DNA from 2 places in the Acidocella aluminiidurans genome. Region 2 is predicted to be linked to the other one. Evidence: riboswitches for the same ligand, from Rfam matches in the RefSeq annotation. Region 2 holds a riboswitch; the other holds the start of a gene.

Region 1 (5,380 bases), 180 kb from region 2:
TCATGGAAATCCGGCCCGGCGAGGCGGTGGATGGTCGCCAGCGTCTGCGCATTATGCGTGGCGAATTGCGGGAAGATCGCATCCGGGGCGGCGAGCAGCGCGCGCGCGCAGGCGATGTAGGCGACATCGGTATGCAGCTTGCGCGTATAGACCGGGAAATCCGCCAGCCCGTCCTGCTGGGCGCGTTTGATCTCGGCATCCCAGTAGGCGCCCTTGACCAGCCGCACCATCAGCCGGCGCTTGGCGCGCCGCGCCAGATCGACCAGCCAGGCGATCACGAAAGGGCAGCGCTTGCCATAGGCCTGAATGACGAAGCCCAGCCCCTGCCAGCCCGCCAGCGCCGGATCCAGCGCCAGCGCCTCCAGCAGATCGAGCGAGAGCTCCAGCCGGTCGGCTTCCTCGGCATCGATGTTCAGTCCGATATCGTAGCGCTTCGAAAGCAACGCCAGAGCGCGGAGCCGCGGCAGCAGCTCGGCCATCACCCGCCCGGCCTGGGCGCGGCCATAGCGCGGATGCAGGGCCGAGAGCTTGATCGAGATGCCTGGCCCGGCAATGACGCCCCTGCCCGCGGCGTCCTGGCCGATGGCGTGGATCGCGGCCTCATATTCGGCGAAATAGCGTGCGGCATCCTGCGCCGTCAGCGCCGCCTCGCCCAGCATGTCGTAGCTGTAGCGAAAGCCTTTGGCCTCAAACGGGCGGCCATGGGATAGCGCCTCCTGAATGGTCTGGCCGCTGACGAAGGCGGCCCCCAGATGACGCATGGCGCGGTCCATCGCGGCGCGGATCAGCGGTTCGCCGGCGCGCCCCGCCAGGCGGGTAAGGGCAGCCCCCAGGCTGGCCTCGGTATGCGGGGCCACCAGCCGGCCGGTGAGTGCCAGCCCCCAGGACGCCGCGTTAACGAACAGGCTTTTCTCAGCCCCCAGATGCGCGCCCCAATCGCCGCCGACGAGTTTGTCGCGGATCAGCGCATCGCGCGTTGGGGCGTCGGGGATTCGCAGCAGCGCCTCGGCCAGGCACATCAGCGCGATGCCCTCCTCGCTGGAGAGGGCGTAATCCTGCATCAAAGCCGCCATCGAGCTGGCGGGTTTCTGCGCCCGCAGGCGGGTGACCAGGGCGATGGCGGTTTGCGCGATGGCGGCGCGATCTTCAGGCGCCAGCGTGGCGGCCGCGAGCAACGGCGCCATGCACTCTGGCTCGGCGCGGCGAAAGCCAGCGGTGATGGCCTGGCGCAAGGCGGTTTGCGGGGCGATGGGCGGTGCAAAAGCAGCGAAAAGCGGGGCTTGGATCATGAAGCATGGCTTAACATGCGCTGCCAAGGCGATTTGCCTTATAATGTCCAAAGAAAACAGATTTAAGGCTTATTTTGTTTGTATTTTTAGGTGAAAATTATGAAAAAGTCAGTTTCTATAGCCGATTTGGATGAATTCGACCACAAGCTCCTCGCTTTACTCTCCCGCGATGGGCGGATGAGCGTCACCGCCCTTGCGGCGCAGGTCGGCCTCTCCAAAACCCCCTGTCAGGCGCGGCTGAAAAAGCTGCAAGAGAGCGGGGTGATCACCGGGTTTCGCGCGGTGCTGGACAGTGCGCGGCTCGGCCTCACCCATATCGCCTTCACCGAGATCAAGCTCTCCGACACGCGCGAGGCGGCGCTGAGCCAGTTCAACGCGGCGGTGCGGCGCATCCCCGAGGTGGAGGAATGCCATATGATCGCGGGGTCGTTCGATTATCTGCTGAAAGTTCGCACCGCCGATATTCAGCGCTATCGCGAGGTCCTGGGCGAAGCAATCTCGGCGCTGCCCTTCGTCGCCTCCAGCTCCACCTACGTGGCGATGGAAACCGTGAAGGAACGCTGAGCCGGGCGGGCTTGACAACCTTGCCGTGCGGGTGCTCCCTTGCCCGCACCGAGGGGGGCTCTGCGAGAGAGCTGAGATGTGGCCAGGGGCTTTGCCCACCGCCGCGGACCCTTTGAACCTGATCCGATTAACATCGGCGGAGGGACGGGGGATGAATTCGTGAATCCATTGACCCGTGTTCCGCTACAAAGGGAGACGAGCCGTGGATATCGAGACCAAGACCCTCAGCGTGACCACAGGGCCGATTACCGGATCGCGCAAGATCTATTCACCAGCGCCCGGACATCCTGAAATCGCGGTCCCGTTCCGGGAGGTCGCCCTGCACCCCAGCGCGAATGAAGCGCCGCTGCAGCTTTATGACACTTCCGGCGCCTATACCGACCCGGCTGAGCCCATCTCGCTTGAGGACGGATTGCCGAAATTGCGTGATGCCTGGCTCAGCAAACGTGGCTTGCGCACCTATGTAGGGCGTGCGGTGAAAGCAGAGGATAATGGCTACCCCAGCGCGGAGACGCTCGTGCCACCCTGCCCGGCGGCGCATGAAGTGCGAATGGGCGATGAGGCTGCACTGGTGACGCAATATGAATTTGCCCGCGCCGGCATCATCACCGAGGAGATGATCTATGCCGCGCACCGGGAAAATCTCGGCCGGGCGGCCGCGCATGAGCAGGCGCAGGCGCGGTTGGCGGATGGTGAGAGCTTCGGCGCCTCCTTGCCGGAATTCGTCACGCCTGAATTCGTGTGTGCGGAAATCGCCGCCGGGCGGGCCATTCTGCCGGCAAATATCAACCATCCGGAGCTGGAACCGATGGTGATCGGCCGCAATTTCCTGGTGAAGATCAATGCGAATATCGGCAATTCCGCGGTAACCTCCGATGAAGCTGCGGAGGTGGAAAAGCTGGTCTGGGCGATCCGTTGGGGGGCGGATACAGTGATGGATCTCTCCACCGGACGGAATATTCACAATATCCGCAGCTGGATCCTTCGGAATTCCCCGGTGCCGATCGGCACTGTGCCGCTTTATCAGGCGCTTGAAAAAGTAGGCGGAGATGCGGCGAAGCTGGATTGGGCGCTGTACCGCGATACGCTGATCGAACAGGCCGAGCAGGGGGTGGATTATTTTACCATCCATGCCGGGGTAAGACTGGCGCATATACCGCTGACGGCGCGGCGCGTCACCGGCATCGTCTCACGCGGCGGCTCGATCATGGCGCAATGGTGCCTGGCGCATCACCGGGAAAGTTTTCTCTACGAGCATTTCGACGAAATTTGCGATATCATGCGCCGCTACGATGTGTCGTTCTCGCTGGGTGACGGGCTGCGCCCTGGCTCAAACGCGGATGCGAATGACGCTGCGCAGTTTGCGGAGCTGGAGACGTTGGGCGAGCTGACGCGCAGGGCCTGGGCGAAAGGCTGCCAGGTGATGGTGGAAGGCCCAGGCCATGTGCCGATGCATAAGATTAAAGACAATATGGATAAGCAACTCGCCACCTGCGGCGAGGCGCCATTCTATACGCTGGGACCGCTGACCACGGATATCGCGCCCGGCTATGATCATATCACCTCGGCGATCGGGGCGGCGATGATCGGCTGGTTCGGCACCGCCATGCTCTGCTATGTCACCCCCAAAGAGCATCTCGGCCTGCCGAACCGGGAAGATGTGAAAACTGGGGTGATCACCTACAAGCTGGCGGCTCATGCGGCGGACCTGGCGAAGGGACATCCGGCGGCGCGGCTGCGTGATGACGCGCTTTCCCGGGCGCGTTTCGAATTCCGCTGGGAGGATCAGTTCAATCTCGGACTTGATCCGGATACGGCACGAGCCTTTCACGACGAAACGCTGCCGAAGGAGGCGCATAAGAGCGCGCATTTCTGCTCAATGTGCGGGCCGAAATTCTGCTCGATGAAGATCAGCCAGGATATCCGCGCCGAGGCGCAGCGCCAGGAGGGGATGGAGGCGATGCGCGCCGCCTTCACCGAGGCCGGCGGCGCGCTTTATGTGCCAAACAAAGACAAAGGCTGATGAATGCTGGGCGGGAGCAGATAGCAGTATGACCTCGCCGTCGCCCCGGGGCGTGCATATGGCCTGGCCCAGACGCAGGGGCGGCTTTGGGGGCTGGCCTTGCAGCTTTATGCGCTGCGCCGGATGGATGATGGCGGCATCGGCGATTTCGCGGCGCTGGCGGCGCATGGGCGCGAGGCGGCGGCGCAAGGGGCGGATGCGATCGCGCTCAGTCCGGTCCACGCATTGTTTGCGGGCGATGTTACACGCTATGCGCCCTATGCCCCGTCCAGCCGCATCGCGCTGAATGTGCTGCACATCGCCCGCGATGCCATCGCCCCGCCGGATGGGTTGATCGACTGGCCGCGCGCCGCCGCGCGCAAGCTCGCCTTGCTGCGGCAGGATTTCGATCATGGCATCGACGAGGCCGGGCTGGCCGCCTATCGGGCCCAGGCCGGGGCGGATCTGGAGCAGCATGCGCGGTATGAGGCGCTCAGCCTGCATCTGGGCGTCTGCGACTGGCGGCGTTGGCCGGACGCGTATAGGCACCCGGACAATCCGGCGCTGGCGGATTTCGCCGGCGCTTATGCCAAGGAGATCGCCTTCCATGCCTGGCTGCAATGGCAGGCGGAGGCCGGGCTGGAGGCGGCCCAGCAGGCCTGCCGCGGTGCGGGGGCGCGGGTCGGGCTGATCAGTGATCTGGCGGTGGGTACCAGCGCGGATGGCGCCCAGGCCTGGGGGCGGCAGAGCGAGATGTTGAACGGGTTGGAAATCGGCGCGCCGCCGGATCTGTTCAACCAAGAGGGCCAGGGCTGGGGCATTACCGGCTTCTCGCCGTTGGGGCTGCGGCGCAGCGGGTTTTCCGGCTATCTCGCCATGCTGCGCCACGCGCTGCGCCATGCCGGCGGCGTGCGCATCGACCATGTGATGGGGTTGAAGCGGCTCTGGGTGGTGCCGCTGGGGCGCTCGCCGCGTGAGGGCGCGTATCTCTCAATGCCGTTCCAGGATCTGCTGCGCCTGACCGTGCTGGAATCGACCCGCCACCGCGCCATCGTGCTGGGCGAGGATCTCGGCACGCTGCCGCAAGGGCTGCGCGCGGATCTGGCGCGCGCCGGAATTGCCGGGATGCGGGTGCTCTGGTTCGAGCGGCGCGGCAAGAGCTTCGTCTCGCCCGCCCGCTGGTCGCCGGAGGCGGTGGCGATGACCACCACCCATGATCTGCCGACGGTGGCCGGCTGGTGGCGGAGCGAGGATATCGCCTGGCGGCGGCGGCTCGGGCGGACCAGCGAGGATGAGGCGGCGCGGAGGGAGGATCGCGCCGCTTTGTGGGCGGCGTTTCGCCGCTCCGGCGCCAGCCGCGCGGCGCAGCCTGGCCCACAGGAGGCCGAGCCGGTGACGCTGGCGGCGGCACGGCATCTCGGCAAGTCAGCCTGCGCGCTGGCGCTGCTGCCGATCGAGGATGCGCTGAGCAGCCCGGATGCACCCAACCTGCCCGGCACCACCGACGAGCACCCGAACTGGCGCC
Region 2 (5,380 bases):
GGTCCGCGAAATCGCCGATGGTGGCGCGCTCCCCCTCCAGCCCGGCCAGCCTGCCCGCCATGAAATCCCGGAAGGACGCACCGGCGACGTCGTGATAGGCGCCGTCGCGATAGACGAAATACATCGGCACATCGAGCAGCCAGTTGGCATAGGCCTCGAAGCCGAACCCGTCCTCGAAGATCATCGCCGGGATGCCGGCGCGGACATTGTCGGTATCGGTCCAGACATTGGCGCGGTTGGAGAGCAGGCCGTTGGGCTTGCCCTCATAGAAGGGCGAGTTGGCGAAGAGGGCGGTGGCCAGCGGCTGCAGGGCGGCGCCGACGCGCATCTTCGCGACCATGTCGGCCTCGGAGGTGAAATCCAGATTCACCTGCACGGTGCAGGTGCGCAGCATCATGTCCAGCCCGCGCGTGCCGACCTTGGGCATGTAGCCGCGCATGATCTTGTAGCGGCCCTTGGGCATCCAGGGCATGGCGGCGCGGGTGGCGGTGGGGTGGAAGCCCAGCGGCGCGAAGCCCAGACCCAGCGCCGGGGTGACGGCGCGCAGCCGGGCGACATGCGCGTCCAGCTCCGCCTTGGTGGCGTGCAGATCAGCCAGCGTGCCGCCGGAGAGCTCGAACTGCCCGCCCGGTTCCAGCGAGATCGAGGCGCCACCCGCCCCTTTCAGCCCGATGATGTTGCCGTGATCCAGTATCGGCGCCCAGCCGTCGCGCGCCTGCACCGCGCGCAGCAATGCGCCGATGCCATCCACCCCCTCATAGGCGGGCGGGGTGAAATCGGCGGCGCGGAAGCCGAAGGCCTCGTGCTCGGTGCCGATGCTGTACTGGGCGGCCGGCTTCGCGCCGGATTCCAGATAGGCCGCCAGATCCTTGACGCTTTCAACCACACGCGCGTCAGCGTCACCGGGATTTGACAAGTCTCTCTTCCTTCAAACTCTGTGCTTCAGAGGCGATGCCGGGCGCTGTCTCAGGGCTGGGCTGCGAGCTGCAGCGCCAACCCGGCGATGGCGGCGGTCTCGGCCCGCAGGATGCGGCTGCCCAATGACACGCGTGTAATGATGGGTGTTCGCGCGATAGCTTCAAGCTCCTGATCGGTAAAGCCCCCCTCCGGACCCACCATCAAGGCGCTGGGGCCAGAGGCCGGGCCGAGCAGGGCAGCGTCGCGCCGCTCATCGGCGATGCAAAGCGGGCGCGCCGCCGGCCAGGCCGCCATCAGCTTCATCACCGGCAGCGGCGCGCGGATTTCGGGCACGTGCAGGCGCTCGCATTGCTCCGCCGCCTCGGTGGCGATGGCGCGCAGGCGTTCGAGATTCACATGGTCGGCATTGGTGCGGGCGGTGATGATCGGCTGGATGGCGGAGACGCCGAGCTCGGTGGCTTTTTCCACCACCAGATCGGTTTTCTGGCGCTTGAGCAGGGCGAAGCAGAGCCAGGCATCGGGCTCCGGCGCCGGCGCTCGGGTCTGCTGGGTGGGCTCCAGCGTCGCCGCCTTGCGTGAAATTTTCGCGATGCGGGCGCGCCATTCCCCCGCCTCGCCATTAAAAACCCGTATGGTGTCGCCCTCGCCCAGCCGCATGACATTGGCGAGATAATGGGCCTGGCCCTCGGAGACGGCAAAGCCCTCGCCGGCGCCGGGGAGATCGGGAACATGCAGACGAATTGACGTATCGGCCATGCCGGGCTGAATAGCAGATATGAGCGGATTTACCGATATCAGGCGCGGCGGCTGGGTGGCGCGTCTGCCCGAGCGTTACCTTCCCTATGTGCTGCTGGCGCGGCTGGACCGGCCGATCGGCGCCTGGCTGCTATTTCTGCCCGGGCTGTGGGCAATCTGCCTGACTGCGAAAAATTTCTGGTGGGGGCTGTGGTTCACCGTGCTGTTCGGCATCGGCAGCGTGGTGATGCGCGGGGCGGGCTGCGTGGTGAACGATCTCTGGGACCGCAAGATGGATGCGATGGTGGAGCGCACGCGCGGCCGTCCGCTCGCCTCCGGTATGGTGACGCCGATGCAGGCGCTGAGCTTCCTGGCGGGTCTCTGCGCCATCGGGCTGGCGATATTGCTGACGCTGAACAATAGCGCGAAGCTGCTGGGGGTGGCCTCTTTGGTGCTGGTGGTGCTGTATCCGCTGGCCAAGCGCGTCACCTGGTGGCCGCAGGCCTTTCTGGGGCTGACCTTCGGCTGGGGCGCGCCGTTGGGCTTCGCCGCGGCAAGGGGGCATCTCACCTGGCCGGTGCTGTTTCTCTATCTCGGGGCGATTTTCTGGATCATCGGCTATGACACGATCTATGCGCATCAGGACCGCGAGGATGATACGCTGATCGGGGTGAAATCCACCGCAAGGCTGTTCGGCACGCGCACCCGCGAGGCGCTGTGCATTCTCTACGGGCTGGCCTTTCTGATGCTGCTGATCGCGATGTCCGGCTTTTCGCTGCACCCTTGGGGCTACTGGCTGATGGTGGTGCCCGGCGCCTTGCTGGTGTGGCAGATCGTGCGGCTGGATATCGATAATCCGGGGCGGTGCCTGGCGCTGTTCAAGCTGAACCGCGAGGTGGGGCTGGCGGTGGCGGCGGCGATTCTGATCGGCTGGATTTAGTTCTAGAGCAATATGTGTTTAGGTTGACGCGCAGCGTCAAAATAAACACATGAAATTGCTCGATAAAACAAAATTTAGAGCATCAAGCTAAAAGCTTGATGCTCTAAAAGTTTTTGGGCGTTGGCAACGCCGGTGCACACGCCCGAACGTCTTTCGCCGCTTTTTTGTAAAAAAGCGGCACCAAAAAACTTTTGGCACCTATCCTTTTGCTTCCACCTGATCGTCCAAGCGGTGATCCTCAATCCCCGCCGGCTCCAGATGCACGCTCACCTCCACCCGGCCCGGCAGCGCCCGACGCACGGCGCGCTCCACCGCATCGCCGATGGCATGGCCCTCATTCACGCTGAGCCGCCCTTCCACCTCCAGGTGAAACTCCACGAACACCCGGTCCCCGGCATGGCGGGTGCGCAGATCATGGATATCCTCCACCCCCCGGCAGCCTAATGCCGTGCGGCGGATCATCATCCGGTCCGTCTCGGTCAATTCCCGGTCGAGCAGCTGGGTCAGCGCCGCATTCGCCACGAAGCGCGCATTCCACATCATGTAGAACGCGATCAGCAGCGCGAAGGCTGGGTCGGCGCGGGTCCAGCCGGTGAAATGGGTGAGCGCCAAAGCCGCCAGCACGGCGGCGTTGACCGCGACATCGGTGAGATAATGCGCGCGGTCGGCGGCGATGGCGGTGGAGCCGGTGCGGCCCACCACCCAGCTCTGCATCACCACCAGCACGATGGCGGCGAGCAGGCTCAGCGCGATGATCATGATGCCGAAATCCAGCGCTTCCAGCCTTTCCGGAAACACCAGCCGTTCGATGGACTGGAAGGCCAGCACCATCGCAGCACCGGCCAGCAGCATCGCCTGGGTGAAGGCGGCGATGGCCTCTCCCTTGCCATGCCCGTAGCGATGATCCGCATCCGCCGGGCGCTGGGCATAGCGCACCCCATAAAATGTGGCGAGGCTGGCGCCGACATCCACCAGCGCATCCACCGCCGAGGTAAGCAGGGACATCGAGCCGGTAGCGATCCAGGCGGCGAATTTCACCACCACCAGCACCACGGCAAAAGCCAGGCTGGCCCCGCTGGCGGCCTTGCGCAGCGTCGCGTCGGTCGGGTCTGTCGTGCTCATGAGAGCGGTTTAGCGCGAAGCCCCCGGCCAACCCAAGCCGCAAGATTGACGACATGCCCCAAAACGCGGGAGAAGCGTCCCGCCGGGGTGTCCGCATCGTGCGGGCTGAGATCATACCCGTAGAACCTGCCTGGGTCATGCCAGCGAAGGGAGAGCGCCAATGAGCCTCAATAGACGTCTATTCCTCTCAACCGCCAGCGCCGCGCTGTGCGCGCCGGCCCTGGCCCGCGCCGCGACCGCGACGCCGTTCACGCTGATTCTCGACTGGTTCGTGAATCCCGACCACGCCCCGCTCTTCGCCGCGAAATATTGCGGCGCCTACGCGAAGGCCGGGCTGGATGTGAAGCTGGTGGCGCCGACCGACCCGGATCTGCCGCCGCGCCTGGTTGCCGCCGGCAAGGCCGATGCGGCGCTGACCTACCAGACCGAGCTGTATCTGCTGGTCGATCAGGGTCTGCCGGTGCGCCGGACCGGCACGCTGATCGACCAGCCGCTGAACACGCTGACGGCGCTGAAGCGCAGTGGCATCACCAAGCTGCAGGATCTGAAGGGCCGCAAGGTCGGCTATTCGGTGGCGGGGGTGGAGCCGGTGATCATCGGCGCGATGCTCAAGCATGTCGGCATGAGCCTGGCCGATATTCAGCTGGTGAATGTGAATTTCGAGCTGGTGCAGGCGCTGCAGAGCAAGTCCGTGGATGCGGTGATCGGCACCTACAGGAATTACGAGGATATTCAGCTGGCGCAGGCCGGGTTGGACCCGGTGATCTTCCTGCCGGAGGATTACGGGGTGCCGGCGTCTGACGAGCTGTTGCTGCTCTCGAATGAAAGCGGGTTGAAGAACCCCGCGCTGAAGGCGTTCCTGAGCGCGCTGAGGGAAGGCGTGGCGGCGTTGCAGGCCGATCCGGACGGGATGCTGAAACAATTCCTGAAGGAAAATCCGAGCCTGAATGACAAGCTGGACATCGCCTCCTGGAACGCGATGCCGCCTTATTTCGCGAAGGATCCGGCGAAGCTGAACGACGCCCGCTACCTCACTTATCGGGATTTTCTACTGGCCAACGGCGTCATCAAGAAGAAGCTGCCCTTGGGCGACTACGCCGTGCAGATCGAAGCCTAGAGCAATATGTGTTTAGGTTGACACGCCAGCGTCAAAATAAACACATGAAATTGCTCGCTAAAACAAAACTTAGAGCATCAAGCTAAAAGCTAGATGCTCTAAGTCATAAAAGTTTTTGGGGGTGTGGGGTGTTTTTTCAAAAACACCCCACGTCTTTCTTTTTCCTTAGTGGAAGATGATTTCCACACGACGATTCTGCGGCTCGCGCACACCCGGGCCGGTCGGAACCAACAGGTGGGTTTCGCCATAGCCATGCATCTCGATCTCGTTGGCCGGCACGCCGTCGGCGACGAGCTGAGCGGCAACCGCCTTCGCGCGCTTCACAGACAGCCCCATGTTGTAGGTCGCGGTCCCCGAGGTGTCGGTATAGCCGTTGACTTCCAGGGTGGTGACGTTCTGCGTCTTGGAGTCGGACGCGGCCTGCGCGATGATCTGGGTCGCGCGCGGCGTCAGGTTGTACTTATCCCAGTCGAAGAACACCAGATAGGTCTTGGCCGGGGTGGGCGCCGGGGCCGCTTGCGGAGCCGCGGCCGGCTGCGGGGCCGGGG

What was found. Region 2 has a riboswitch for thiamine pyrophosphate ahead of ACZ46S_RS15775 (ABC transporter substrate-binding protein). Riboswitches for the same ligand answer to the same signal wherever they lie in the genome.
Region 1: linked by a shared signal. The riboswitch ahead of thiC (phosphomethylpyrimidine synthase ThiC) and the one ahead of ACZ46S_RS15775 (ABC transporter substrate-binding protein) in region 2 are both predicted to bind thiamine pyrophosphate.

Annotation. Positions count from the first base shown of each region.
Region 1 is NZ_AP031589.1:3,382,913-3,388,292, reverse strand. It holds gene putA (bifunctional proline dehydrogenase/L-glutamate gamma-semialdehyde dehydrogenase PutA) at 1-1,289, opposite strand, end outside; gene ACZ46S_RS16705 (Lrp/AsnC family transcriptional regulator) at 1,416-1,853, shown strand; TPP riboswitch at 1,895-2,015, shown strand; gene thiC (phosphomethylpyrimidine synthase ThiC) at 2,056-3,876, shown strand; gene malQ (4-alpha-glucanotransferase) at 3,976-5,380, shown strand, end outside.
Region 2 is NZ_AP031589.1:3,206,105-3,211,484, reverse strand. It holds gene ACZ46S_RS15795 (glutamate--cysteine ligase) at 1-916, opposite strand, end outside; gene ACZ46S_RS15790 (16S rRNA (uracil(1498)-N(3))-methyltransferase) at 967-1,674, opposite strand; gene ubiA (4-hydroxybenzoate octaprenyltransferase) at 1,694-2,593, shown strand; gene ACZ46S_RS15780 (cation diffusion facilitator family transporter) at 2,792-3,715, opposite strand; TPP riboswitch at 3,789-3,884, shown strand; gene ACZ46S_RS15775 (ABC transporter substrate-binding protein) at 3,876-4,832, shown strand; gene ACZ46S_RS15770 (OmpA family protein) at 4,998-5,380, opposite strand, start outside.